DNA from 3 places in the Halomonas sp. TG39a genome. Region 2 is predicted to be linked to each of the others. Evidence: predicted binding sites of a transcription regulator. Region 2 holds the regulator's gene; each other region holds the start of a gene.

Region 1 (9,790 bases), 240 kb from region 2:
CACTTAATACTACCAAGCGGTCGCCGCTTAGATCTTGCCTCGCTACTTGATAGCCACGGCTAGAACGGTGGATCAGGAATATCTGCTCGCCCTCGGGTGAGTAGCGACCGCGAGCGTTGTAGTTTCCGGTAAACGTCAGCCGTTGGGCCTCGCCACCACCCAATGCATATTGATAGAGCTGGGGGCCACCGCTACGATCCGAGGTAAACAGCAGGCTGCGTCCATCCGGTGCCCATGCGGGTTCCGTATCGATGCTGTTGTTATTAGTAATGCGCTCTACAGAACGGCTGCCGACATCCATAATATAAATTTCAGGCTGACCATCTTTAGACAGCGACATAGCGATACGCCGCCCGTCGGGTGACCACGCTGGCGCGCCGTTAATGCCTTCGAACGAGGTTGCTTGCACGCGCTGGCCAGTCGCTACATCTTGGATGTAAATAGCAGGACGCTCAGTTTCAAATGAGACATAGGCGAGCTTAGTGCCATCTGGCGACCACGCCGGTGACATGATCGGTTCGTCAGAGGTCAACACCTGCTCGCTACGGCGACCATCGGCGTCGGCAACGTACAGGCCAAACTGCATGTCGTCCCCTATACCCTGGGCCGTGACGTAAGCAATCTTGGTCGAGAAGGCACCACGAATATCGGTAATCTCTTCAAAGATTTGGTCGCTGATGTAGTGAGCAGCACCGCGCAGATCATTGCCCCTGACGGTGACGGTTTCACCCATCATCCGGCGTTGGCCGCTAATATCCATTAGCTCAAACTGCAGCTCAAAGCCGCCATCCGTCTGTTCGGCCGTACCTACCACCAAATAGCGCACGTCTAGCGAACGCCAAGTGCCGAACTCAACGTCGCCGGACTCGCTAGGCTGCTCAAACATATCGCCGCGCGCCAATGGGTCAAAGTATCCACTGCGCTCAAGATCATCTTGAACAATCTGTGCAACATCTTCAGGCAGGCCGTCTGAGCCTGCGAATGGCACAACACCTATCGGCAGTGCTTGATCGCTGCCTCGCGTGATTTCAATGGTTAAGTTAGCACTTGCCACACTGCTAAAAGTGATCAGCAAGCAAAATAACCAAAATTTCTTTAACACTTGAGTTTGCATCAACGGACTCCCCCTGGGGAAAAGTTCAAAGTGATATTGCGTCGGACTTCGCGCTGTTGATCTTCTGACAATTGTAGTAGCTCAGAAAACGGTGCCGCTTGCTCAACCGCCTGAACAATTGATTGATCAAAGGCACTATCGCCACTTGATGATGTTACGTTTACTAATAATACCTCCCCTGACGGCCCCAGGCGCACATTCACAGAAGCCCGCATACTATCACTTGATCCGCCGGGAATTATCCAGGCTTGTTCAATGGCGCGTTTCATTAAGTTACTAAAATTATTCGCAGCCTGCTCCGCTTGTTGGGCATTGGCAGCTGCTTCGGCTTCCCCTTCAAGCTGGCGCTGCATGGCTGCCTCTGCGGCTGCTTCCGCTTGACGTTGACGCTCTGCCTCCGCTTCACGACGTTGCTGCTCTTCAGCTTCACGTTGTCGCTGCGCCTCAGCCTCGCGCTCCCGTTGAGCCTCCTCTTGCTCACGAAGACGCTGCTCTTCAGCTTCACGCTGGCGTTCGGCTTCTGCTTCTTCGCGCTGCTGCTGTTCTGCCGCTTCACGCTGACGTTCAGCTTCTTCCGCTTCCCGGCGCTGTTGCTCTTCCGCTTCGCGCTGGCGTTCTGCTTCGGCCTCTTCGCGTTGCTGTTGCTCTGTGGCTTCCTGCTGGCGCTGCGCCTCTTCCACTTCACGTTGGCGCTGTGCGGCAGCTTCCGCTTCGGCTTCACGTTCAGCTGTTTCGGCCGCTTGCTGTTCAGCCTGCTCAGCCGCCTCTTCTGCTCTGCGCTGGGCTTCAGCCTCTGCAGTAGCACGCGCTTCTTCTAATGCTTGCTCTTCAGCTTCCGCCGCCTGCTGGGCGGCCTCTTCTGCTGCTTGCTGCTCGGCAGCAGCCTGCTGTTCACTGGCTGAAGGCTCCTCACTAGCTGAAGACTCTTCCGGCTCGGTAGGGGCTTCGGCGGGCGCATTCAATGCCGCTTGCTCTTCTGTGGCCTGCTGAGCCTGATCGGTAAACGTTTCGGTACTGACCAGTGTCGCCTGAACAATCGAGGAGCTATCGGGCTCTGCGTCTCGACTAGGCAGGCTGATCAAGCTAAACGCTACAATCGCGACGTGCACGCCTATCGCCAGCACAGTCGGCCATTTATAGCCGACATCTTGAGGATCGCGCGGGGCTTTCGGTGCCATGTGCAGCTTACCCTTACCCATCTTGCGGCGGCTCGGAAAGCAGCCCCACATTAGCCACACCGGCGCCTTGCAGGGTACTCATCAAGACGACAATCTGCCCATAGGCCACATTACGGTCACCGCGCACCATGACCGGTGTACCCGGACGGCGCTCAAGAATCGTCGTCACCCGCTGGGACATCTCGTCCAGGGTAACCGATGTGGAGTCTTCTCCCAGCGTGATGAAGTAGCCCCCGTCGCTGTCCACCGAGATAACGATGGGATCATTATCTTCCTGGGTCTCAATGGGTTGGGAGGTGACTTGCGGCAACTCTACTTGTACGCCCTGGGTCAACATCGGCGCGGTGATCATAAAAACCACTAGCAGTACCAGCATGACGTCGATAAAAGGGACGACGTTAATCTCCCCCATCGGCTTGCTTTTATTACTGCGATTGAACGGTCCTTGCATGGCTCTCTCCCTTAGCTGGCGCTCGGTTTGCCGTCACGACCTTGCAAATTGCGGTGCAGGATCGCGTGAAACTCTTCGGCAAAGTCTTCGTATTTGCCCAGCAGACGAGAGGATGAGTTGGACAGGCGGTTATAGAAAATCACCGCAGGAATCGCCGCAAATAGCCCCATGGCCGTTGCGATTAGCGCTTCGGCAATCCAAGGAGCCACCGTGGCAAGAGTGGCTTGCTGGGTGAGCGATAGGGCCTGAAACGAGCCCATGATGCCCCACACGGTGCCGAATAGGCCGATATAGGGGCTCGCAGAGGCCACTGTGGCAAGAAAGACCAAGTGTTGGGTTAAGCGATCCTCTTCCCGCGACCACGCCACGCGCATACTGCGCTGCACACCTTCCAGCACGGTATCCGGGTCGCGGGTTTTAGGCATCAAACGGTTAAATTCGCGAAAACCGGCTTGAAAAATATGCTCGGCGCCGTGGCGCGGGTCATCAGTAGGGATCTCACGGTAGAGCTCGTTTAAGTCGACACCTGACCAAAAAGATTCCTCAAATTGGTTGTACTCTTTCTTGGCACGGCCCAGCGCAATACTGCGCTGAAAAATCACTACCCAAGAGAGGATCGACCCCACCAGCAGTAGTAGCATTACCAGTTGCACTACCGTACTGGCATTCATTATCAAATGGGGAATGGACATGGTGTTATCGTTCACAGGTGCCCTCATCAATCTATTAGGGTCGGTATTGCCGACACAGTGAATGACCTCTTGGTTAAGAGGCCCGGGTCAAAACGTTAAGCGCTGCTGGCCATGCTTTGGGTCGCAAACGCTCGGTGCTCAAGCAGGCTATCTCGACTGTGGCAGAGCAAAGGAGTTCCTCAGCACGCCAAACCTGCTGTTCAAATGTCATCCGACAGCGCCCAACATCGCTAACGTTGGCGCTAATTTCCAACGCATCGTCTAAACAAGCCGGTTTCGCATAGTGACAGGCCAAGCGGTATACCACTAGCTGTGTACCTTCGTCTAGCAGCGTTTGCTGATCCAGGCCCAACTGGCGGAGCCATTCGCTGCGCGCACGCTCCATAAACTTCAAGTAGTTAACGTAGTAGACAATACCTCCCGCGTCAGTATCTTCCATATAAACACGCAGCGGCAGTCGGTAGCCTTCGCTTATGTAACGGCTCACGGACGGCGCTCTCCTTCCATGTCGGTTGCCTGTTCGTGGGGCACACGCTCAAAGTGCAGCCACGCTTGACGGGTAACCACCCGCCCACGAGGGGTGCGCATCATCAAGCCTTGTTGAATAAGATAGGGCTCAATCACATCTTCGATAGTGTCACGCTCTTCGCTGATGGCAGCGGCGAGCGAGTCAATGCCCACCGGCCCGCCATCAAATTTATCGATCATGGCCAGTAGCAGCCGTCGATCCATATGATCCAAACCGTGGTGATCCACATTAAGCATATTAAGGGCGGCATCAGCCATGGCCACATCGACGACGCCGTTACCTTTCATTTCGGCATAATCGCGCACCCGGCGTAGCAACCGGTTGGCTATTCGCGGCGTGCCGCGGGAGCGTCGGGCTATTTCAATGGCGCCATCGTGGCTGGTCTCAACCCCTAACAAACGCGCTGAACGCGAAACAATTTCCGTTAATTCTTCAAGATTATAAAACTCAAGCCGCTGAACGATACCAAACCGATCACGCAGTGGAGAGGTTAATAATCCTGCCCGGGTAGTCGCGCCCACCAGGGTAAAGCGGGGAAGGTCCAGCTTAATCGAACGTGCTGCAGGCCCTTCACCAATCATGATATCGAGCTGAAAATCTTCCATGGCAGGATAGAGCACTTCTTCAACTACCGGCGACAGCCGATGAATTTCGTCAATAAACAGTACGTCGCCAGGCTCTAAATTAGTCAACATGGCGGCTAAATCGCCGGCCCGCTCGAGCACTGGGCCGGAAGTCGATTTCATACCGACCCCCATCTCAGTGGCAATAATATGCGCGAGGGTCGTTTTACCTAACCCTGGGGGGCCGAATACCAGGGTGTGATCCAGACTCTCTTCGCGCTGCCGGGCAGCACCAATAAAGATTTCCAACTGTTCCCGTACACGCGGCTGGCCAATATAGTCATCCAGCCGCTTAGGACGAATAGCGTAATCAATGCGCCCCTCACCCTGTTCAGGCTCTGCGGCGATCAGCCGATCGTGTTCTAGCATAGGTGCTCTTCTTTATGGCGATTGCAAAAGGTCTACTCGTTATCCGCAACATCGGACTTATATCACTGTCTGGTTAGCAACTCATGCGCTGGGTAAGGGCGGCTTTGATCAGTGCTTCGGTGGACTGATTGGGGTCGATGTCGGCGAGCATTTTCGACGCCTCAGTCAGTTTATACCCCAAGCTAACCAAAGCGGCTTCCGCATCGGCAAGATTATTGCGGGCAGAGGCACGGCCATTGGTTGCTTCAAGGGGGAGTAGCGCGTTGCTGCCGTCTTCCCATTCTGGAAAACGGTCTCGCATTTCAATTATCAGCCGCTCAGCGGTTTTCTTACCCACCCCTGGCAGCGTTGTCAGCGCTTTACTGTCGTCATCACGCACGCAGCGCATAAAGGCGTCTTCGTCCATACCTGACAGGATGGCCAGTGCCAGCTTGGGCCCTACGCCATTGACCTTGATCAAGGCGCGGAACAGTGCACGCTCGTGCTCACGACCAAACCCATACAGTAGGTGTGCATCATCACGAATGGTCAGATGAGTGAATAATGAAACGCTCTCGTTCACCGCCGGGAGCGCGACCAGGGTATTCATTGAGGTTTCCAGCTCATAACCTACACCGTGAACATCAATCACAATCCAGGGTGGTTGCTTCGCCACTAGCTGGCCACTCAGACGTCCAATCATAAATTCGCTCGCACAGGGGTGAAAAAGAGTGAAAAACAGATGATTACTATAAAGCGACTCTGTACAGGTGACCAGTAGTTCAAGGTGAGTGGTGAGGCCAGATTTCCGCGAGGGCGCTACTTTCGCCATCTGACCGCCATGGATGGCGGAAATGCCGAAATTGTTGGGAACACTTTCCGGCCCTGGTCAAAAGACCCTCGCTTCAATCTGCCCTCAGACACGGCTATGGGCACATTGTCTAAGCGTCATTTAAAGCCGCCAGCGGCCAGTGGAGCGACGCCGTCCCCGAGATGGTGCGGCGGGTAGACCCTGGCCGCTAAAGGCGTGGCCGTTATAGGCATGGGTTAGCGCAATGGCTAACGCATCCGCAGCGTCGGCTTGAGGAGTAGCAGAGAGCTGCAGTATCGCGGTAACCATATGCTGCACCTGCTCTTTATCCGCGCCGCCCTGACCGGTAACTGCCTGTTTAATTTGACGCGCAGCGTATTCAGCCAGGCTTAAACCATGGTTGGCCATGCACACCATGGCCGCACCGCGAGCCTGACCAAGCTTCAGCGCTGAATCAGGGTTTTTGGCCATAAAGACCCGCTCAATAGCGACCTCGCTGGGCCGATGCAAACCGACGACTTCACTTAAACCGGCGTAGATTTGCGCCAAGCGCTGCTCTAACGCCCCTTCCGCGGTACGAATACAGCCACTCGCTACATAGCAAGGTTTAACCCCGACCACATCAATCACCCCATAGCCAGTCACCCGGGACCCTGGGTCAATGCCTAAAATGCGGATAGGTACGGCGGGCGGTGTTGCATCCATAGCATTAACCTATAAAAACACCGACGCCGTAGCGTCGGTGTTAGGCAGTCAACCAACCGACTTATTCGGCGGCTGTTTCTGCTTTAGCTTTTTGGCGCAGGCGAATGTTCAAATCTTTCAACTGCTCGGGGCTGACTTCGCCCGGCGCGTTGGTCATCAAACAGGCAGCGCTCTGGGTTTTCGGGAAGGCGATCACTTCACGAATCGTCTTAGCACCAACCATCAGCATTACCAGGCGATCCAAGCCAAAAGCTAAGCCACCATGGGGGGGCGCACCGTACTGCAGCGCATCCAGCAGGAAGCCGAATTTCTCTTGGGCTTCTTCTTCACCAATGCCTAGAATCTCAAACACTGTACTCTGCATGGTTTGGTCGTGGATACGAATAGAGCCGCCGCCCAACTCGGTCCCGTTGAGCACCATGTCGTAAGCGCGGGAAAGCGCATTGGCAGGATCTGCCTTCAGCTCTTCCGGCGTACAGGAAGGCGCGGTAAAGGGGTGGTGCAGCGGGCTCAGGCGACCATTATCGTCGGCTTCAAACATCGGGAAGTCGACCACCCACAGCGGCGCCCACTCCTGGGTGTAGAGTTCAAGGTCAGCACCCAGCTTAACGCGCAGCGCGCCAATGGCTTCGTTGACAATACGCGCTTTATCGGCACCGAAGAAGATAATGTCACCATCTTCTGCGCCCACGCGGTCGAGCAGCTCTTCAACGATGTTTTCCATAAACTTGACGATCGGTGACTGCAGACCTTCAAGCCCTTTGGCACGCTCGTTGACCTTAATCCACGCCAAGCCTTTGGCACCGTAGATGCCAACAAACTTGGTATATTCATCAATCTCTTTACGCGACAGCTTGGCACCGCCGGGTACTTTCAATGCCGCGACGCGACCATCATCTGCGCTAGCGGGGCCAGAGAAGACTTTGAAGTCAACCTGCTGCATCAGGTCGTCCACATCGGTCAGTTCCAGCGGGATACGTAGATCCGGCTTGTCGGAACCGAAACGATCCATCGCTTCCTGCCAGGTCATGCGGGGAAACTCAGGCAGTTCAGCTTTTAGTACGTCCTGGAAAAGCTGACGAATCATGGCTTCAGTAATGCCCATGATGTCGCTCTCTTCCACAAACGACGCCTCGATATCAATCTGGGTAAACTCAGGCTGACGGTCGGCGCGCAGGTCTTCATCGCGAAAGCACTTGGCAATTTGGTAGTAACGGTCAAAACCCGCCACCATCAATAGCTGCTTAAACAGCTGCGGTGACTGGGGCAGCGCAAAGAAACTACCCGCGTGGGTACGGCTGGGCACCAGGTAATCCCGAGCACCTTCTGGCGTGGCGCGAGTGAGTACCGGCGTTTCGATATCCAGGAAGCCCTGGTTTTCGAGATACGCCCGCACGTTGTGAGAAATACGCGAGCGCAGCCGCAGCTTCTCAATCATATCCGGGCGACGCAGGTCGATGTAGCGATGCTTTAAGCGCACCTCTTCACCCACTTTGTTATGCTCGTCCAACTGGAATGGCGGGGTAACAGCGGTGTTGAGGACTTCGACATCTTTTGCCAACACCTCAATCATGCCCGTCGGCATGTTGGGGTTTTGAGTGCCTTCTGGGCGCAGCCGAACGCGACCAGTAATACGCAGGACAAATTCACTGCGGGCACGGTCGGCATTAGCGAACGCCTCGGCGGTATCAGGATCAACCACGAATTGAGCGATACCATCGCGATCGCGCATATCGAGGAAAATTACCCCACCGTGGTCACGGCGGCGATGAACCCATCCGCATACCGTAACCGTTTGATCCACCAAAGTTTCGTTCAGCTGGCCGCAATAATGGCTGCGCATGTCAAATCCTGTTCTGTTGCGTGGCAATGTAAGTGTCGCGGGTCGTTTCGACCCTGATTGCCGCGGCTATGCCGCGGCGCCCTTGTCTTTGGGAGTAATGCTCTTAGCGGTAGCGCTGGAATCGCTGGATTTTCCGGCATCTGCAGAGGCAGTTTTGCCATCAGCGACGAGGTTCTTTTTGCTACCCGTTTTGAAATCGGTTTCGTACCAACCGCCGCCGGCCAGACGGAAACCCGCGGCCGAGACAAGCCGTTCCAAGCCATCGCTTTGGCATGCAGGACAATCCTTGAGAGGATCGGCGCTAATTTTCTGCAATTTTTCCATGCGATGGCCGCAGGCCTTGCACTCATATTCATAGATGGGCATCTTAATGACTCCTAATAAGCTCAACCCTAACAAGCCTGGTTCTTAAAGCTAAGTTTTTAAAGACTAAGCTCTGAATGACCCAGTTTTTAATAACCCAGCTCTGAAGGCTCAGTTCTGAAAGAAAAAGAACAATGGCGAACACAAACGCTGCCAGGCTGCAATATGTGGCCAGTCGGGGTAAATTCCAAGGCTGCGGTTGATAAAGCGCCACCATTATACCCTTTTGTGCCCCCTGGCGAGCAAGGTTATACAGCCCCAGGCAGTTAATGGAGAGAAGAAAATGCCCCATGCGGTGATACTGGATGCAGAAAGCCTCGGCCCGGAGATCAATTTAGACGCTATCCGAGAGTCGGTCACACACCTGGAGGTGTTTGAGCAAAGCACGACCCAGCAAGCGCGGGAGCGCCTGGCCGGTGCAGACATAGCGATTGTGAACAAGGTGGTGCTGGATGCCGAGACCTTGCAACAGCTACCCAACCTGCGGCTGATATGCGTATTGGCAACAGGCCTCAATAACATTGATCTTGAAACCGCAAAACAGCAGAACATTACAGTAAAAAACGTTGCGGCTTACGGCACCGCCAGCGTTTCCCAGCACACCATGATGCTAATGCTGACATTAGCCAATCGCCTTCCCCTCTACCAACGCGATGTCGCCGCAGGCGAGTGGCAGCGCAGTGCTTTCTTCTGTCTGCAGGACTACCCAACACTCCAGCTGTCAGGCAAACAGTTAGTGATGGTCGGGCAAGGTGAGCTTGGCACTGAAGTAGCACGCTTGGCGGAGGCTTTTGGCATGCAGGTCACCTTTGCCGCCCGTCCCGGTAATGAAACGAATGATAAGCGCCCTGCCCTGGATGATCTGTTACCCGATGCAGATGTGATCAGCTTGCACTGCCCGCTAAGCGAGGCTACCAAGCACCTGATCAATCGCGAGCGTTTAGCGCGCGCCAAACCGTCGCTGATACTATTGAACTGCGCCCGCGGCGGTGTGATTGATGAAGTAGCCGCGCTGGCAGCGCTACGCAGTGGCAAACTAGGTGGATTAGGGGTTGATGTTCTGCCCGCCGAGCCGCCCAGAGATGGCCACCCGCTGCTGGATGCGCTCAGCGAGCCACTCAACTTAATCGTCA
Region 2 (9,790 bases):
GTGCCGATGATCGGTTCAGGGTCGAGTTTCCAGTCGCCGGTATGTAAGACGCGGTAGCCACCGACGCTCATGATCAACGCACAGCTTTCGGGTATAGAGTGCGTTAACAGCAAATAACGCAGCGTGAACGGCCCGCTTTCCAGCGCCTCGCCAGGTTCAATAACATGGATGGCCGCGCTGCTAAGCTGATGCTCGGCAAACTTCAGTCGCAACAGCCCAGCCGCTAGCGGGGTGGCATAAATAGGGCAGTTCCACATCGGCCAAAGCCAGGCAGCTGCACCAATGTGGTCTTCATGGCCGTGGGTGATAAAGAGCGCTTTGGGCACGATCCCCAGTGCTTTCGGTGTATCGAGATTGGGTACCTGCAGTGGAGAGTTGGGAAGATCCTGACGGATCATCATGCCGCAATCGACGGCTATCCAGTGATCGTCGTAGCCGTATAGCGTTAGATTCATTCCAATCTCACCGCATCCCCCCAGCGGCAACATGCGCAGCGGTGGACGACGACGGGGACGAATTTGAACGCGTGGTGAATGCATCTGTTATGAAAAACCTAAAAAGTAGTGACTTAACTATACGGGAAGGCAGGGGCGGCTAACAATCTTCCATGCCCTTCCGATACACTATGCGACCTAAGCCGCTGGTTTGTCATAATTAACTTAGCAATAGGTCAAGAGTAGCTCACATGTCTCATTATTATCGTTTAGTGGTTTCCTGTCCTGACCGGGTGGGGATTGTTGCACGGGTATCGAGCTTTATTGCCCAGCAGGGCGGCTCCATTACCGAAGCCAGCCAGCACTCCGATTTAGAAACCGGCTGCTTTTTTATGCGCTACGAAATTCTGGCGGATTCGGTCGGTATGTCGGTGGAAGCCCTGCGCGCGGCGTTCGAGCCGGTGGCCAGCGAATTCAATATGCAGTGGTCCCTGGTGGATACCCAGCTGCGTCGGCGTGTGGTGCTGATGGTGTCGCGGGAGTCGCACTGCTTGGTCGATCTACTTTACCGCTGGCAGGCGGGTGAGCTGGATTGCGATATTGTCGGTGTTATCTCCAACCATGACGATATGCGTTCGCTGACCGAGTGGTACGGCATTCCTTACCACCACGTCCCGGTAGACCCCGAAAATAAGCAAGCGTCGTTTGCCAAGGTACAGGCCGAAATCGATAGCGCTCGCGCTGACTGCGTGGTGCTGGCGCGCTATATGCAAATACTGCCCCCCGAGCTGTGCGCGCGCTATGCGGGACGAGTGATCAATATTCATCACAGCTTTTTGCCCTCCTTTGCCGGGGCAAAACCCTACCACCAGGCATACCAGCGGGGCGTTAAGCTGATAGGTGCTACTTGCCACTACGTGACCGAGGAACTCGACGCAGGCCCCATCATCGAACAGGATATTCATCGCGTAAGCCACTGCCATACGCCCACTGACTTAGTACGTTTTGGCCGTGACGTTGAAAAAGCCGTACTTGCTCGCGGTTTGCGCTGGCACTTAGAGGATCGCGTGCTGGTCCACGGCAATAAGACAGTGGTCTTTAGTTAACCCTCATCAACCTGAGAGGCCGCCATGTCGTTTGCGCAAAGTGTATTAGCACCCTGGGCGCTGCTGCTCACCTGGCTACTCTCGTTAGCAGTGATCGCGTGGGCACTTTGGGGGCGGCCCTGGCAGGTGTTAATAGCGGATACCGCGCTTCAGCACCGCTGGCTGGGCGCCACGCTGGCGGTGATGCTGATGTGGCAGCTGCGTGCGCAGGCGGTTGATTGGCTAACGCTGCACCTTGTTTTCACGGTTTTAATGACACTCGTTTTTAAAGCGCCATTGGCGCTGATTAGCAACGTGCTGATTAATATCGCCATGGTGGTAATTGGGCGCAATGAATGGCTGCTGCTGGGGGCAAACGTGCTGGTTACCGGTGTCGTCCCGGCGGCCGTCATTGGCACGGTATGGCGGCTGGTAGATCGCCGCCTGCCGGATAACCTGATGGTGTTTTTGTTTGCCTGCGGCTTTTTTGGTGCGGCGCTGGCAACGCTGGGAGGAGGGCTGGCAGCGGTGCTGCTGATCATCGTTGCGGGGACTGACCCTGAGGCGATTTATCTCGCCCAGGAGTATGCGCGCTTCTTACCGCTGTTAATGCCTTCAGAGGCGTTTATCACCGGCATGCTGCTGAGTATTCTGCTGGTTTATCACCCCCATTGGGTGGCCACCTTCAATGACCACCGCTATATCGATCTGCAGTAGGGATGGCCAGGGCGGCGACTAGCCGAGTGCCTGGCCGTTGCCGCCACGAATCACACCAACGCCGACGCCTTCGATATCGAGCGACTGGGAGCGCAGGTCGATTTCAATGGGCGCAAAGTCAGGGTTCTCGGCAAATAGCGTCACTTGGTGGCCCTGGCGCTTGAAGCGTTTAACCGTTACTTCATCCTCTAGGCGTGCCACTACAATCTGGCCATCGCGTACCCGGTCGGTACGGTGAACTGCCAATAAATCCCCTTCCAAAATGCCAATATCCTTCATCGAAAGGCCGCGCACGCGCAGCAGGTAGTCGGCTTTGGGGGTAAAGTACTCGGCTGGTAGCGGGCAGTAACGGTCAATATGTTCAGCGGCCAAAATGGGGCTGCCTGCGGCCACTTCACCGATCACGGGTAGGCCCGTTGGCAGCGTTTCAACGTTGGCTGCGGGTAAGGCGGTGGCAGCACTCTCCATGACTTCTTGCGGTTCCTGGTTGGGCAGGCGGATACCGCGAGAAGTGTTGCGAATAATGCGAATAACGCCTTTGCGTTCCAGCGCGCGCAGGTGCTCTTCGGCCGCGTTGGGGGAGCGGAAGCCAAGCGCCTTGGCAATTTCGGCGCGGGTAGGAGGGTAGCCAAATTCGCCCATCGTTTTAACGATAAAATCGAACACGTGCTGTTGGCGAGCGGTTAGCGGACGCGACATACCAGACTCCATAAATAGTGAATAGACAGTAACAAATTAAATGGCAACTTAATCAATCAGTGGTTAAGTATACAGTATGTTCCTCTGTCCAGTATATGCCTTGTCAGTGGCTATCTTCGATGTCTATGCAATTTTTCTAATCGTTTGAAACTAAGCTTCTGCTTATTTAACGGGCTGTATTTTGTTAATAAATCAAGCGTTGAGACCGCCATGGTTATGGCATAGTATTTTGCTATGTTTTAAACACCTGTTTCCCTGGAGAGCGACATGGCTCAATCTGATACGGTGACCCGTATACTCGATACTGCCGAGGTGCTGTTTGCAGAGCGGGGTTTTGCCGAAACTTCGCTGCGCAACATCACTAGCAAAGCGCGCGTCAATTTAGCCGCTGTGAATTACCATTTTGGCTCCAAAAAAGCCTTGATTCAGGCCGTCTTTGCCCGCTATTTGGACCCCTTCACCCAGCGTTTTCACACCGCCCTTGATGAGCTGGAAGGACAGCATGCTGGGCGGGTTATTGAGCTTGAAACCCTGCTCGAAACCATGGCAACCACCGTTCTTGCAGTGCCCGCTGAACGCAATAGTTTAAAAGTGTTTATGCGCTTGCTCGGCCTTGCCTACAGCCAGGCACAGGGGCATCTTAGGCGCTATATCCAGCAAGAGTATGGCGATGTGTTTACCCGCTTCACCGAGCTGGTGCGACAAGCCACGCCGGACCTACCTGACGCGGAGCGCTTTTGGCGGCTACACTTTATGCTTGGCACGGTAATATTTACCCTGTCCGGCCTTGATGCACTGCGTGATATCGCTGAAAAAGATTATCACGAACAGGTTTCAGTACGTGATTTAGTCAAGCGATTGCTGCCGGTCGTTGTGGCGGCCATGAATGCACCGTTACCGCTCGCCCTTGAAGAAGCCAAGCCAGAAGAAGGAAAACATGCGAACGCCTACGCTAGCTGAGCTACCCCCGGCTGAGAATATCTGGCTGGAGATTGATACTACCCAGCAGCTGCTGCGCTGCTGGCGAGGGCCGAAAGTGCTCCATGAGTGTGCGATCTCATCCGCTGCCGCCGGTGTCGGGGAGCGTAATGGTAGTGGTAAAACCCCCTACGGCTGGCACTATGTGCGCGCCGCCATTGGCGGTGATATGCCCGACAACGCAGTGTTTCGAGGCCGCCGCTGGACAGGCGAGACGTTTTCATCCGCGCTAGCCGAAGCGCATCCAGAGCGTGACTGGATTTTGACCCGCATTCTGTGGCTTTGCGGATTAGAAAAGGGCGTGAACCGCGGCGGTCAGGTGGACTCGCAACGGCGCTATATATACCTGCACGGCACACCGCCTGACGAACCCATGGGCGTTGCGGCCTCCCACGGCTGCATTCGTTTACGTAATAGTGATTTGCTAACCCTCTTTGCGCTCGCGTTACCGGGCACCCCGGTTTGGTTGCACGGCGGACGGCAATCCTTTGATTGATAAGTTTTTGACACCGCTAGACGATCGTCTAGAATCATCGCCCCTTTTCATGGACCTATCACGATGACTCAACCGTTAGGCCCGGTCATGCTTGACCTTGAAGGCCCAAAATTGACGGCGGCAGAAAAACGCCTGTTGCTGGAACCGACGGTAGGGGGCGTTATTCTATTTGCCCGCAATGTCGAAAATGGCTACCAGGTGCGCCAGCTGTGCAGCGATATTCGCCGCGTGCGGGCTGATTTACTGCTCGCAGTGGATCAGGAGGGCGGTCGCGTTCAGCGTATTAAAGAGGGCTTAACACGCCTGCCTGCCATGGCGCGTATCGGCGAGTGCTACCGCGCTTCCCCGGAAGACGGTCTGGCGTTAGCCAAGGACGCCGGTTGGCTGTTGGGGATGGAGATGGCCGCCTGCGGGCTGGATCTTAGTTTCGCTCCGGTATTGGATGTTGAGAGCGGCCTCTCCAGCGTTATTGGTGACCGCAGTTTTAGCAGTGATCCCCAGCACGTGGCCCAGCTGGGCAGCGCCTTTATTCAAGGGCTTCACGATGCCGGTATGGCCGCAGTGGGCAAGCACTTCCCCGGCCATGGTGGGGTGGCGGCGGACTCCCATGTTGCCCTACCGATAGACGGTCGCCCGCTAGACGTGATTAAACAGCACGATCTTGTGCCCTTTACCCAGTTAGCCTCGCAGTTAGATGGGGTCATGCCTGCGCATGTTATTTACTCCGCTTTCGATACACGCCCCGCAGGATTTTCACCCAATTGGTTGGGTATGTTACGGGAGTCGCTAGGCTTCAAAGGCTGCATTTTTTCTGATGATCTGAGTATGGCGGGCGCCCACGAAGCGGGCGAACCCAAGGCGCGTGCCCAAGCCGCGCTCGCAGCAGGCTGCGATATGCTGCTGGTGTGTAATGACCGAGCCGCCGCGCTTGAGGTCATGGAGGCGTGCCAAGGGATCAATAACAAGCGCCCCGCCAAGTTGCGCTATAGCCGCGCGCGGCCAGACCTGGATGCACTGAGTGCGCTGGGACGTTGGCGGCGTGCCCACGCTAAGTTGGAAGCGCTGGCGGATAAGCCCAAGCCCAGCGCTGAATAAATCGCTTGCTCAAATAAATGAAGCTTTTCACCCGCGTGGAGTTGGTAGATGTCAAAGCTGGATAAAGAAGCCTTAGAGTCGTTGGACTCGATGCGCGAACTAATGGATAACGCCGACTGCTTAATTTCGCAGCAAGAAGTAGAGCGGGCGCTTGACCGCATGGCAGAAGCTATCACCCGAGATTTAGGCGATAAACTGCCGGTGTTTTACTGCGTGATGAATGGCGGCTTAATTACCACGGGGCACCTGCTGACCCGCTTGGGCTTCCCGCTGGAAGTGGATTATCTGCATGCCACTCGCTACCGCAACGAGCTACGTGGCGGCGAGCTATTTTGGCGGGTTTCTCCGGAAGTGCCGATGGCCGGTCGTCATGTTGTTATCGTCGACGATATTTTGGATGAAGGCGCGACCCTGGCGGCGATTTTGGCCTACTGTGAAGAAGCCCAGGCCGCCAGTGTTACCACGGCGGTGCTGGTGGATAAACAACACAACCGCAAAGCAGTGCCCGGTTTAAAAGCTGACTACTGCAGCCTGGAAGTGGCCGACCGCTATGTGTTTGGCTTTGGCATGGATTACAAAGGCTACTGGCGCAACGCACCGGGAATTTTTGCCCCCAAGGGCATGTGATCCGCTGAGGGCTTGTGGTGATGTTTTAGGCTTAGCGGGGCGAGAAGCGCCTCGCTAAGCCGGTTTCGGCAATCATTCGTGTGGAAATCTCCTCGACCGAGAAGCGTGTCGCATCAATATAGGGAATGTGCATGGTGCGGTAGAGCGACTCTGCCTGTTCCACTTCTTGCAGGCACTGATCCATCGAGCTATAGCGGCTATTGGGACGTCGCTCGTTGCGAATCGCCGATAGGCGCCGCGCATCAATGGTTAAGCCAAACAGCTTTTGCCGATGGGGCACGAGCGCCTTGGGTAGCTTGAGCATGCCATCTTCGTCTAAATCATCTTCTGTCAGCGGATAGTTAGCCGCTCGAATGCCGAACTGTAAAGCCAGGTAGAGCGAAGTAGGGGTTTTGCCGCAGCGCGAAACGCCGACCAGAATGATATCTGCCTTATCGTATTGATGCGTCCGGGCACCGTCGTCGTTATCCAGCGCAAAGTGCACGGAGTGTATGCGGTCCATGTAAACGTCATCACTGCCAATCGAATGGGTGCGGCCAACGCTGTAGGAAGAGTGCGTCTCTAACTCCTGCTCCAAGGGCTCCAGGAAGGTGGAAAAAATATCGACTTTAAACCCGGATGCCTGACGAATAACATCGCGAATCTGTTGATCCACAATGGTATCAATGATGATCGGGCGATGGCCGTCGCGGTTGGCCGTTGACTCAATAATTGCGGCTAACGCCTGAGCTTTTTCCAACGTATCGATATAGGGCTTGGTCAGCATATCGATCTCAACATCGCTGAACTGAGCCAGCAAGCTACGGCCTAAACTTTCCGCCGTGATCCCGGTACCATCTGAAATAAAAAAAGCCGTACGTCTCATAACGAAATCCACTGATGAGTGATCCGCCTATTGTGTGCCGAGGCGTTTGCCAGCACAACGTGTCATCGGCCGCTATGGCTGCGTCGGATGGGCCTGACTACATAAATAGCCAAAAAAGCGCCGCTGTTGTAAAAATCCTCCACTCTCTTCGCTATTAGACCAATGGCGAATGTATTGGCGCGGTGCTAGGGTAGCCATTGAATTATCCATGGCCCACGGCATTAATGCCCATATCAGTGGCCATGCCGATATCTATGAGCGAGGGGGTTACGTGGAAGAGTACATTCTGTGGTTCGATCAGCTGGGCATGGCCGACGTCGAACGCGTAGGTGGTAAAAACGCCTCGCTGGGTGAAATGATTTCCAACCTCTCCGGTGCTGGCGTAACGGTGCCCGGTGGCTTTGCCACTACCGCCCACGCTTACCGTGAATTTCTCTCCCACGAAGGGTTAAACGAGCGTATTAATGCCACCCTGGCTCGCCTGGATGTCGACGATGTTAAGGCGCTGGCCGAGGCGGGTCGCAATATTCGCCAATGGATCATCGATACACCGCTACCCCCTAGCTTTGAAGCGGCCTTGCGCGATGCTTACGGCCAGTTGCAGCAACAACACCCGCAGTTGAAAGTGGCTGTGCGCAGCTCGGCGACCGCTGAAGACCTGCCCGATGCCTCCTTCGCTGGTCAACAGGAAACCTTCCTTAATATTGAGGGCTTCGACAATATCAAGCGTGCGGTGCACGAAGTTTTCGCCTCGCTATTTAATGATCGCGCAATCTCTTACCGTGTCCACCGCGGCTACGCCCACGAAAATGTCGCCTTGTCGGCAGGCGTGCAGAAAATGGTGCGTTCAGAGACCGGCGCGGCAGGTGTTATGTTTACCCTAGACACCGAATCCGGCTTTAAAGAGGCCGTTTTCGTCACCGCCTCGTGGGGCTTGGGCGAAACCGTGGTGCAGGGCGCCGTCAACCCTGACGAGTTCTACGTTCATAAACCGACCCTGGCGGCGGGCCGTCCGGCGGTGCTGCGGCGTAACTTAGGCTCCAAGCTGATCAAGATGGTTTACGGCCAGGACGCCAGCGCCGGTAGATCGGTGGAAACCGTCGATGTGCCGCACTCGGATCGCGGCCGTTTCTGCCTTAATGATCAGCAAGTCATGGATCTGGCCCGTCAGGCGATGACCATTGAGCAGCACTACCAGCGCCCCATGGATATTGAGTGGGCGTTGGATGGCGACGACGGTGAGCTCTACATCGTTCAAGCCCGCCCTGAAACGGTGGTCTCCCAGCAAGAGGGCGGCAAGCTTGAGCGCTTCCAACTGCGTGAAAAGGGTCGCACATTAATCACCGGTCGGGCGATTGGTCAGCGCATCGGCCGGGGTACTGTCAAAGTCGTACTCAGCCCTGACGATATGGATAAAATCCTTGATGGCGATATCCTGGTCACCGATATGACTGATCCGGATTGGGAGCCGATCATGAAGCGGGCTTCCGCGATCGTCACCAACCGCGGCGGGCGGACCTGCCACGCGGCGATCATCGCCCGCGAGCTGGGCATCCCCGCGGTGGTGGGCTGTGGTGATGCGACGACTCAGTTAAAAGAGGGTATCGACGTCACGGTCTCTTGTGCGGAAGGCGATACCGGCAATGTGTATGAGGGGCTGCTGGAGTTTGATTGCAAAGTCTCCAGTGTCGATGCCATGCCGGAGATCCCCTTCAAAATCATGATGAATGTGGGCAACCCCGACCGCGCCTTTGGCTTTGCCAGTCTGCCTCACGCAGGTGTTGGCTTGGCGCGTCTCGAATTTATCATTAACCGCATGATCGGCGTCCATCCCAAGGCGTTATTGGAGTACGACACGCTGCCGGTGGACTTGCAGCAGGTGATCGATTTACGTACCGCGGGCTATAGCGACCCGGTGAGTTTCTATGTCGATAAACTGGTTGAAGGCATCTCTACGCTGGCGGCGGCTTTCCATCCCCAGCGTGTCATCGTGCGGCTGTCAGATTTCAAATCAAACGAATATGAAAACCTGATTGGCGGCAAGCTCTATGAGCCGGGTGAAGAGAACCCCATGTTGGGCTTTCGGGGGGCATCACGCTATATTTCAGAGGCATTCCGGCCCTGCTTTGAGCTTGAGTGTCGGGCACTGAAGCGGGTGCGCGAAGAGATGGGCTTCGAGAATATCGAAATCATGGTGCCCTTTGTGCGCACCACCGACGAAGCGCGTGAGGTGGTAGAACTACTGGCCGCGAACGGCCTGGAGCGGGGCGGCCCCACAGGTTTGAAAGTGATTATGATGTGCGAGCTGCCGGCTAACGCTTTGCTGGCCGACGAGTTTTTGGAGTATTTTGACGGTTTCTCCATCGGCTCAAACGACCTGACTCAGCTAACGTTAGGCTTGGATCGTGACTCGGGTATCGTGGCGCATCTGTTTGACGAGCGTAATGGGGCGGTTAAAAAGCTGCTCGCAATGGCAATTCAGGCGTGCAAGGCGAAAGGCAAGTATGTGGGTATCTGTGGGCAGGGGCCGTCAGATCATCCTGACCTGGCTAAATGGTTGATGGAGCAGGGTATTGACTCTGTATCACTTAATCCCGACGCGGTACTGGAAACCTGGTTTATGCTCGCAGGGCAAAAAATCGAATAGTTATATTTATTTTGACTAATTTACGCCCGGCCATTGTGCCGGGCGTCGTTGTTTTTATAGGCTACTCTTCTGGAGTGGTTTTTTAATTTGTCGCGGAGAGCGCTGAGATGTCCCCAAAGTCAATTAAGTTCGCGCTACCTGTTTTGC
Region 3 (9,790 bases), 1.7 Mb from region 2:
AGAGATGCTTGAGCTGGCCAGTCTCGGCTCTAAAGTGCTGCAGATCCGCGCGGTAGAGTTTGCCGGTAAGTACAACGTGCCCCTGCGGGTGCTGTCGAGCTTTGAAGACGGCCCCGGTACCCTAATTGTTGCAGAAGCTGACCAAGACGAGGACGCTATGGAAGAACCACTGATCTCCGGTATCGCCTTTACCAAGAATGAAGCAAAACTAACCCTGCTCAATACGCCGGATGTACCAGGGGTAGCTTCGCGCATTCTAGGTCCCATTGCCGATGCCAATATCGAAGTTGATATGATCGTGCAGAACGTGGCGCCGGCCGGTGACTATACCGACTTTACCTTTACCGTTGCTAAGGGCGATTACAAGGCCACTAAGAAGCTGCTTGAAGAGACGGTGATTCCTGATTTGGGCGGCGGTGAGCTGCGCGGCGACGACAATATTGCTAAAGTGTCTTTGGTCGGTGTTGGTATGCGTTCTCATGCGGGTGTGGCATCTAAAATGTTCCGCGTTCTAGCTGACGAGAATATCAATATCCGTATGGTCTCTACCTCTGAGATTAAGATCTCGGTTGTGATTGATGAGAAACATATGGAACTTGCGGTTAACGCATTACACAAAGCTTTTGGCTTAGATAAATCAGATATCGAATCTGAATAACATTTATGCCTTAAACCTTCTACGCTGAAGGGGTACTTGCTGCCGTGTGGTGGTGAGCTTTCTTTCAACGGGAGGTTAAGGTGTCATGGAGCCGGAGTCATTGGTGACAGGCAGCGCTATGCCGCATAATGGCATGGTGTTGCCTCCGGCTGACATATCCCGTTGCATAAAACGTCTGAAAAGGAGATCAGCCATGCTCATCCTAACTCGCCGTGTTGGCGAAACCCTGATGATCGGTGATGAAATCACCGTCACCGTTCTAGGTGTGAAAGGCAATCAAGTACGTATAGGCGTTAATGCGCCGAAAGATGTGGCAGTTCACCGTGAAGAGATTTACCAGCGGATTCAGCGTGAACGAGACAGTGAAAACGAAGTGGAATAAGACTTGCGGGCTTGCATGATGAAACGATGCTTAAAGCGTAAGCTTATATGTAAGGTATGGCCGGTGCGAAAAAAAACCTTAGGGGACTAGACACAAGAAAGCTAAATCGGTAATATTCGCGCCGTGCCGTTGAGGAGAGGTGGCCGAGTGGCTGAAGGCGCTCCCCTGCTAAGGGAGTATAGGGTTTATAGCCCTATCGAGGGTTCGAATCCCTCTCTCTCCGCCAATTGCATGTTAGAAGGTATGCGCCCGTAGCTCAGCTGGATAGAGTACCTGACTACGAATCAGGGGGTCGGAGGTTCGAATCCTCCCGGGCGCGCCACCTTCCTAGAAGCTGCTTTTCAGTAGTCGTAAGTATGCTGGTGGATTTTAGTCCTAGCAGAATTAGCATTAGCAAAATATTACGCGCCCGTAGCTCAGCTGGATAGAGTACCTGACTACGAATCAGGGGGTCGGAGGTTCGAATCCTCCCGGGCGCGCCAGATTCCAAAACCCGCTCTCTTATCGAGGGCGGGTTTTCTGTTTCCAGCCTTATTACCTGTTCTTGGTCTAACCGCCTATTTTCAAGCCTGACCGGCTAAGGCTCGCACCCCGGTCTTGCGATCGTGTGTAGCGCCCCCGCTTTGCGGTAGGGCGCTTTTTTTTGCCTCGATCAAGTGGTGGCCTAAGCTAGCGCGACGTGGTGATCGTCAACCACGAGGCTGTCGAGCAGTTGATCCAGCTCGGTGAGGCGCTTCACACGCTGAAAATTTTCTTCGGCTTCACTACTGCCTTGGCGCATTTGGGCGAGCCACTGCTTCACTAGAGAGACCACGACGCGGTCAGGCAGCTGCTGGCGCTGCAGGGCGGCGTACTCTTTGAGTACGCTGGCGCGCATGGCCCAGCTGCTTGCGGGCAGTCGCTCGCCGGTTTGCAGCCAGTGGCGTATACGTGGCGCCAGCCAAGGGTCGGCCAGTGCGCTACGCCCTAGCATCACATCGCGGCACCCGGACAGCGTGCGGGCCTTCCAGTAATCTTCCAACGTCCAGATATCGCCATTGGCGACAACCGGGATATTCACCTGCCGGCGAATTTTGCCGATCCACTCCCAGTGCGCCGGTGGGCGGTAGCCCTCGTCTCGGGTGCGCGCATGCACTACTAGCTGCGCGGCGCCGCCCGCTTCAGTGGCCTGGGCGCAAGCAACCGCTAAACGGCGATTGGCGAAGCCCAGGCGAATCTTGGCGGTCACCGGGATTGCTCCCTCTAAAGCGTCGTGAACGGCTTTAACTGCCTTATAGACGCGATCCGGCTGGCGTAGCAGCGAGGCGCCGCCATCGTGCCGGTTAACCAGTTTGGCAGGGCAGCCGAAATTAAGGTCGACGCTCACTGCGCCTAAGCTAAGCGCCTGGCGCGCGTTGGCGGCCAGAGCAGCAGGGTCTGAGCCCAGCAGCTGTAAGTGCACGGGAATACCGCTCGGCGTTGCGACAGGCGGTTGCGTAAGCTCGGGGCAGTGCTTATAAAACACTCTGGGCGGCAGGCGAGCATCCACAACGCGGACAAACTCGGTAACCGTCCAGTCGAACCCGGCGTGACGGGTTAACAGGTCACGAGTCAGTGCGTCGATTACCCCTTCCATCGGGGCTAGGCCGATTCTGCCGTTTTGTAGTAAATTAACAACCATGACTTCCACTATCGCGCCATTGCATTCTATTCTGGGTGTGGCAGGTTAGTGTATTCCCCTTACTGAGCCAAGCGCCTTTCGTCGTATTGGCGTAATGATGTGCGTAAAACAGTGCTTGAACGGTACTTTAAGAAAGGAGAGCGTCTTATGCAGGATCAAGAACTATTACAAGATGGGTTAGCATTGATGGCGCTTGGTATGGGCGTAGTGTTTGTTTTTCTTACAGTTTTAGTTATTAGCGTCACGCTGATGTCGAAGCTTATCGGGCGTTTTCAACCTGTTCCCGTCGCTGTTGATTCGGGTAAAAAAGCCTCGCAACCTTCGGCCCCCTCTGATCAAAGTGACGAGGTCATGGCAGTGATCTGTGCTGCAGTGCACCGTTATCGCACAACGCGACGTCGCTAACTTTCTCAATTTTTTCCATTTCAGCCCTCTTTTGGCTATTTTTTTGTTATTTTTACTACAAACTTACAACTCTCTACTGTGAGCCAAGACCATGAACGAAATAAAACGCCCTCTAGGCATTACCGATGTCGTGCTGCGCGATGCCCATCAATCGCTGTTTGCCACGCGTATGCGCCTGGACGATATGTTGCCGATCGCCGAAAAGCTGGATCGCGTTGGCTACTGGTCGCTGGAAACCTGGGGTGGGGCTACCTATGACGCCTGCATTCGTTATTTGGGTGAAGATCCGTGGGAGCGCATTCGTGCGTTAAAAGAGGCCATGCCCAATACCCCGCAGGCCATGCTGCTGCGCGGGCAAAACCTATTGGGCTACCGCCACTACGCCGATGATGTTGTCGATAAGTTTGTTGAGCGGGCGAAAACCAACGGCGTTGATGTCTTCCGTGTTTTCGATGCCATGAATGACCCGCGCAATTTAGAGCGCGCCATTCAGGCGGTGCGTAACGTCGAAGGTCACGCCCAGGGCACTATTTCTTACACTGTGAGCCCGGTACATACCCTGGATAGCTGGGTCGATCTCGCCAAAACCATTGCTGGCTTAGGCGCAGATTCATTGGCTATCAAGGATATGGCGGGGCTACTGACGCCCTATACGGCATTCGATTTGGTCACCCGGCTCAAGAAAGAGCTATCGATTCCGGTGCACCTGCACTGCCACGCCACCACCGGCCTCTCTACCTCAACCATTTTGAAGGCGGTGGAAGCAGGCATTGATAATGTCGATACCTCGATTTCGTCCATGTCGATGACCTACGGTCACAGCCCCACCGAGTCCGTGGTGGCCATGCTCAAAGATACCGGCCGCGATACGGGGCTGGATCTTGAGCTATTGGAAGATATTGCCGGTTATTTCCGCGAAGTGCGCAAGAAGTACGCTGCTTTTGAAGGTTCGCTGCGTGGTATTGATTCGCGCATTCTGATTGCTCAGGTGCCGGGCGGCATGCTGACCAATATGGAAGGCCAGCTCAAAGAGCAGGGCGCGGGCGACAAGCTGGACGACGTGCTGAGCGAGATTCCCCGCGTCCGCGAAGACCTTGGCTTTATTCCGCTGGTAACGCCCACTTCGCAAATTGTCGGCACCCAGGCGGTGATGAACGTGATGATGGGCGAGCGCTATAAGTCGATCTCCAAGGAAGTTCAGGCGCTGCTCAAAGGTGAGTACGGTGCCGCGCCAGCGCCCTTCAATGCTGAGCTGCAAAAGCGCGTGCTGGAAGGCGGCGAGCCGATTACCTGTCGCCCGGCGGATAATCTTTCGCCCGAGATGGACAAGCTGGCCACCGAACTGAAAGACAAAGCCAGCGCTGAAGGTATCCGCTTGGCCGAAGGTAAGCGCGAAGTGGATGACGTACTGACCTATGCCCTGTTTCCGCAGATTGGTCTGAAGTTCCTTAAAAATCGCGACAATCCCGACGCCTTTGAGCCTGTCCCCCAAGCAGCTGAAGCAAGCGCCGAAAAGACACCCGCCAAGGTGGAAAGCAAAGCGCCGGTCGCTAGCAGCGGCCCGGAAACCTATACCGTGAAACTCAACGGCAAAGCCTTCGTGGTAGAGGTCTCTGAAGGCGGTGAGCTGGGCGAAGTGCAAGAGCAAACTGCCTCTGGCACGGCGTCGGCCCAGCCATCCTCTAGCGAAGCGCCTGCGCCGAGCGGTGGCGGTAGTGGAGAAAGCATCGATGCCCCGCTGGCCGGTAATATCTTCAAGGTGAATGTACGCCCCGGCGACAACGTCGCAGAGGGCGATGTGGTGATCATCCTTGAAGCGATGAAAATGGAAACCGAAGTGCGTGCCAGCAGTGCAGGCACTGTGTCTAAGGTTAATGTCAGCGAAGGCGATAGCGTCGCCGTAGGCGACACGCTGATCGAGCTCTAAGGGCCCAATAATGGATAAATTAGTAACGTTATGGGAAGGCTCGGGGCTGTACAACCTGGAGCTTGGCCAAGCGGTGATGATGGTCGTGGGGCTACTGCTGCTCTACCTGGCGATCTATAAGAAGTTTGAGCCGCTGCTGCTGGTGCCTATTGGCTTTGGCGGCATTCTCGCCAATATCCCTGAGGCCGGGCTGGCCATTTCAGCGCTCGACCAAGCGATTGAGGTTGCCAAGCCTGCAGTGCTGCAGCAGATGGCGGCAGCGCTGGGTGCAAACCTCGATCCGCTATCGAACTTAGACGCCTGGCGGGAGTCGTTAAAATCACTAGCCCATGAGGGGGCTGCGCCTGATCAGGTGCGTGCTGCACGGGATATCGCCATGAACGTTGGGTACGGCGATGGCATGCTTTATAGCTTCTACAGTGTGGCGATTGCCTCGGGTATTGCTCCGCTGATTATCTTTATGGGCGTGGGCGCCATGACCGACTTCGGCCCGCTGTTGGCCAATCCACGTACGCTGTTTTTAGGTGCAGCGGCTCAGTTCGGTATTTTTGCCACTCTGTTTGGCGCCGTGTTGCTCACCTCAATGGGGGTGATGGACTTCTCGCTTAATCAGGCCGCCGCCATTGGTATTATTGGTGGCGCCGATGGCCCGACCTCCATCTACGTCTCCAGCGTGCTGGCGCCGGAGCTGCTGGGGGCTATCGCCGTGGCCGCCTACGCCTATATGGCGTTGGTGCCACTGATTCAGCCGCCGATTATGCGTCTGTTGACCACCCAGAAAGAGCGTGAGATCAAGATGACTCAGCTGCGGCCGGTCTCCAAGCTGGAAAAAGTGGTCTTCCCACTGGTGCTGTTGATTCTGGTCGCGCTGTTTCTGCCCGATGCCGCTCCGCTGCTGGGCATGTTCTGCTTCGGTAATCTGATGCGCGAGTGCGGTGTGGTAGAGCGCTTGTCGGATACCGCGCAAAACGCCCTGATTAATATCGTCACGATTATCCTCGGCCTGTCGGTAGGCTCCAAGCTGATGGCTGAGAGTTTTCTGTCGTTCGAGACGCTGGGGATATTAGGCTTGGGGATTGTTGCCTTTGGCATTGGCACGGCCGCCGGGGTATTGATGGCCAAGCTGATGAACCTGATGAGCAAAATGCCCATCAACCCCTTGATCGGCGCCGCGGGGGTATCTGCTGTGCCGATGGCCGCGCGAGTGGCTAACAAGGTGGGGCTTGAGGCGAACCCGCATAACTTCCTGCTGATGCACGCCATGGGCCCCAACGTGGCGGGTGTGATTGGCTCGGCAGTCGCCGCAGGCGTAATGATCAAGTACCTGGGGTAACGCTTAAGGCAGGTGTTCACCGCCTGTTTTAATAGTGGGTCAACAGAGCGCGGCATACTGACACTTTCGGTATGTCGCGTTTTTTATAGGCGTGTTGTTTAGTCTAGAGGGGATGTTGAGTATAGATGGGTGCTCTAGCCAGGGAGCTAGTCAGTGATAATATGGATAGCACTTTTTAAACGGTTTTCCAGTGGAGTAAGATCAAATGGGCAGTCCCGTGGCCAGCCAATGGTCAGGCGCACGCCATCACCATCATAGTCGGCTTGCTCAATAGGGATCGCACTTTCTTCGCACCAGGCGCGGGCAATCGCTTCATTAGCAAAGGTGAGTCGCAGGGTGTAGCTGTTGCGCTCAACCACTTCCCGTGTAGGTAGCGTCTCAAGGGCATGGCTAACCGCCTGGGCGTAGGCGCGGGCTAAACCTCCGGTGCCTAGCTTGGTGCCGCCAAAATAACGAATCACCACACAGCCAATCTGGCCCAGTTGGCTGCCTTGGAGAACCTGGTACATGGGTCGGCCAGCGGTGCCGCCTGGCTCACCATCATCGGAAAAGCCAATCAGATTTTGCTCGCCGGGTGGCCCGGCAATATAGGCAGTGCAGTGGTGGCTGGCATTAGGGTGCGCGGTTTTTGCCGCATTCAACAGACTAGTGAATGCATTGATATCTGGGGCGTAGCAGACCCAGGTAATAAATTGGCTCTTTTCGACTTCAATGTCAGCCGTATGCCATGACGCAGGGAACAGCTCGGGAACCCGATAGCGCATTAATGCTCCGTGAAGGTAGTCTCACTTTTCACACCCATTACCATGCCGAGCACCTGAATATCCCGGTTATGCAAAAAAAGCGCTGGCTGCTGAGTATCCTCTGGCCATAGCTCAACGCCAAAGCGGCTGATAGAGAGCTGCTTCAAGGCTATTGTTTGCTGGTTAATTTCGGCAACGGCGGTTTCTATCTGGGTATCGTGTTGATAGCGCCGGATAATAATGACATCGCCATCGAATAAGTTGCAATCACACAATGCATTGCCGCGCACTTTGAGCGCATAGGTATTGCGTCGGGTAACGTTAGCTGCCATCGCATAGGGACGTGGTACTGCTTGCATGTGGCCGAACGTAGCGGTAGGTGATGCCATCGATAGGGTCATTATGAAATCTCCATTGCATGTTCTTTCATACAGTGGTTTTTAGTATAGACCTGTTTTTGCATACAGTGCTAGCAGTAATTAGTCTTAACCCTCTTTGATGGAGATCACGCTGCGACCCAGCGCCGCATTGTGTGAGTGGCGAGCAAGGGGCTTTACGTGTAGAGTTCGACGCAAAATCAATATGCCAGGAGAGACGCTTGAGCCTGTGTCTACAAGCCCGACAGCTTGCCTGTGAACGCGACGACCGCTGGCTGTTTCAAGGGCTGGATCTAGATATTCGCAGCGGTGAAATTGTGCGTATCGAGGGGCCCAATGGCAGTGGTAAGACCAGCCTGCTGAAAATCCTCTCCGGGCAGCTCAGTGACTATCAGGGCGAGCTTTTCTGGAATGGCGCTGCGATGAAAGAGGCGCGTGAACATTTCCTCGCTAATTTGCTCTATTTAGGGCACGCCCCAGGTATTAAGTTGGGGCTTTCCCCGTTAGAAAACCTGGCATGGTATCAGGCGCTCAGCGGGGAAAACGGTAACGAGGATCAGCGCCTGGACGCCCTTGAGCGGGTTGGCCTGGCAGGTTTTGAAGATGTGCCTGCAGGGCAACTCTCTGCTGGCCAGCAGCGTCGCGTGGCGCTGGCACGCTTAACGCTGACGCCCCGGTCTCTCTGGGTGTTGGATGAACCTTTTACCGCGATAGACCGTCACGGCGTCGCTGAGCTGGAAAGGCAGCTTGTGGCCCACGCTCAGGCGGGGGGCTGTGTGCTGGTAACGACACACCACGAATTGACCGCCTCACCGTTGTTGAGACGGATATCCCTCGGGTAAAGGAGAAAGGGTTGCACAGCTCTTTACATGGCGCTTCACACAGCTCTTCACAAGCTTCAGATGCCACCCAACAGGTGCTAGCAGTGCCACTGCGTGAGCACAAAGGTGGCTTGATGATCGCCGTGAAGGCCACGCTAGTGCGTGACTTAACGCTGTTGCTGAGGCGCCGTGGCGAAGTGCTCAACCCGCTGGTGTTTTTTGCCCTGGTGATCACGCTGTTTCCGATCGCGATTTCGCCCGACCCTGAGCTGTTAGCGGTCATTGCGCCGGGTTTGCTGTGGGTGGCGGCGCTGTTAGCCGCGCTGCTGTCATTAGACAGCCTGTTTCGTAGCGATTATGACGATGGCAGTCTGGAGCAACTGTTATTGGCGCCGCAGCCGTTAGCCGCGCTGAGTTTGGCCAAAGTGGCCGTGCACTGGCTGCTGACCGGCCTACCGTTGGCGCTGATGGCGCCGATATTGGGTATTATGCTGGCGCTGCCAGCGGGTAGCTACGCCGTGCTGGCGCTGTCGCTTGCCCTGGGCACGGCAAGCTTGAGCTTGATTGGCGCGATTGGTGCAGCGTTAACCGTCGGCTTGGCGCGGGGCGGGGTGCTGCTCTCGCTGCTGGTGCTGCCACTGTATATCCCGGTGCTCATTTTTGGCGCCGGTGCGGTGCAGGCAGCCATTTTCGGAGACGGCGTCGCTGCCCATCTGGCTATCCTGGGCGCGCTGCTCGCTGCCTCACTCATGTTGGCGCCGTGGGCGATTGCCGCATCGCTGCGTATCAGTATCAACGGTTAAGGACAGGACACGCTATGTGGGCCTTTATACATAAATTGGGATCACCCAAGTGGTTCTACACCATTAGCGCCAAGCTGCAGCCCTGGTTCTGGGCCGCGGCGGTGCTGTTATTGGTCGTTGGCTCGCTGTGGGGGCTAGCGTTTGCCCCGGCGGATTACCAACAGGGTAATAGCTTCCGGATTATATACGTCCATGTGCCTGCGGCCTTTTTAGCCCAATCCATTTTTATCGCCATGGCGGTCTCCGGCCTGGTGTTTATGGTCTGGAAAATTAAAGTCGCTGATATGGCGGCAGCGGTGATGGCCCCTCTTGGCGCAGCAATGACCTTTGTGGCGCTGTTCTCCGGCGCCGTGTGGGGCGTGCCCACCTGGGGGACATGGTGGATGTGGGATGCACGGCTGACCTCCATGTTGATCCTGCTGTTTCTCTATTTGGGCGTGATTGCCCTGCGCGGCGCTTTCACCAGCAGGGATAGCGCTTCACGGGCAGCCTCGGTGCTGGCCATGGTAGGGGTGATCAATATTCCCATCATCAAATACTCGGTGGATTGGTGGTACACCCTGCACCAACCCGCTTCTTTTACCTTGACGTCGCGCCCGACCATGCCGACCGAGATGTGGCTACCGCTGGTGATTATGGTGCTGGGTTTTTACAGTTTTTTTATTGCCTTAACGCTGATGC

Evidence for each region. The regulator LexA, encoded in region 2, represses DNA repair genes until DNA is damaged. The targets are predictions, from matches to a motif close to TACTGTNTANNTANACAGTA.
Region 1: ruvA (Holliday junction branch migration protein RuvA) is a predicted target of LexA. The motif match lies at 5,696-5,715, and genes of this name have one in related genera.
Region 3: U738_RS02010 (LexA family protein) is a predicted target of LexA. The motif match lies at 7,558-7,577, and genes of this name have one in related genera.

Annotation. Positions count from the first base shown of each region.
Region 1 is NZ_JQLV01000001.1:1,911,447-1,921,236, reverse strand. It holds gene tolB (Tol-Pal system beta propeller repeat protein TolB) at 1-1,114, opposite strand, end outside; gene tolA (cell envelope integrity protein TolA) at 1,114-2,292, opposite strand; gene tolR (protein TolR) at 2,306-2,743, opposite strand; gene tolQ (protein TolQ) at 2,755-3,450, opposite strand; gene ybgC (tol-pal system-associated acyl-CoA thioesterase) at 3,509-3,922, opposite strand; gene ruvB (Holliday junction branch migration DNA helicase RuvB) at 3,919-4,956, opposite strand; gene ruvA (Holliday junction branch migration protein RuvA) at 5,030-5,638, opposite strand; gene ruvC (crossover junction endodeoxyribonuclease RuvC) at 5,888-6,451, opposite strand; gene aspS (aspartate--tRNA ligase) at 6,513-8,294, opposite strand; gene U738_RS08450 (FmdB family zinc ribbon protein) at 8,361-8,660, opposite strand; gene U738_RS08445 (D-2-hydroxyacid dehydrogenase) at 8,941-9,790, shown strand, end outside.
Region 2 is NZ_JQLV01000001.1:2,151,076-2,160,865, reverse strand. It holds gene U738_RS09600 (ribonuclease J) at 1-455, opposite strand, end outside; gene purU (formyltetrahydrofolate deformylase) at 686-1,540, shown strand; gene U738_RS09590 (energy-coupling factor ABC transporter permease) at 1,565-2,236, shown strand; gene lexA (transcriptional repressor LexA) at 2,255-2,935, opposite strand; gene U738_RS09580 (TetR/AcrR family transcriptional regulator) at 3,203-3,895, shown strand; gene U738_RS09575 (L,D-transpeptidase) at 3,873-4,409, shown strand; gene nagZ (beta-N-acetylhexosaminidase) at 4,473-5,504, shown strand; gene U738_RS09565 (hypoxanthine-guanine phosphoribosyltransferase) at 5,553-6,131, shown strand; gene ppsR (posphoenolpyruvate synthetase regulatory kinase/phosphorylase PpsR) at 6,163-6,996, opposite strand; gene ppsA (phosphoenolpyruvate synthase) at 7,268-9,643, shown strand; gene ggt (gamma-glutamyltransferase) at 9,751-9,790, shown strand, end outside.
Region 3 is NZ_JQLV01000001.1:428,014-437,803, forward strand. It holds gene U738_RS01960 (aspartate kinase) at 1-658, shown strand, start outside; gene csrA (carbon storage regulator CsrA) at 852-1,040, shown strand; tRNA gene U738_RS01970 (tRNA-Ser) at 1,174-1,266, shown strand; tRNA gene U738_RS01975 (tRNA-Arg) at 1,286-1,362, shown strand; tRNA gene U738_RS01980 (tRNA-Arg) at 1,446-1,522, shown strand; gene U738_RS01985 (tRNA dihydrouridine synthase) at 1,705-2,700, opposite strand; gene U738_RS01990 (OadG family protein) at 2,848-3,105, shown strand; gene oadA (sodium-extruding oxaloacetate decarboxylase subunit alpha) at 3,197-5,032, shown strand; gene U738_RS02000 (sodium ion-translocating decarboxylase subunit beta) at 5,043-6,365, shown strand; gene U738_RS02005 (IMPACT family protein) at 6,512-7,129, opposite strand; gene U738_RS02010 (LexA family protein) at 7,129-7,509, opposite strand; gene ccmA (cytochrome c biogenesis heme-transporting ATPase CcmA) at 7,707-8,327, shown strand; gene ccmB (heme exporter protein CcmB) at 8,441-9,109, shown strand; gene U738_RS02025 (heme ABC transporter permease) at 9,124-9,790, shown strand, end outside.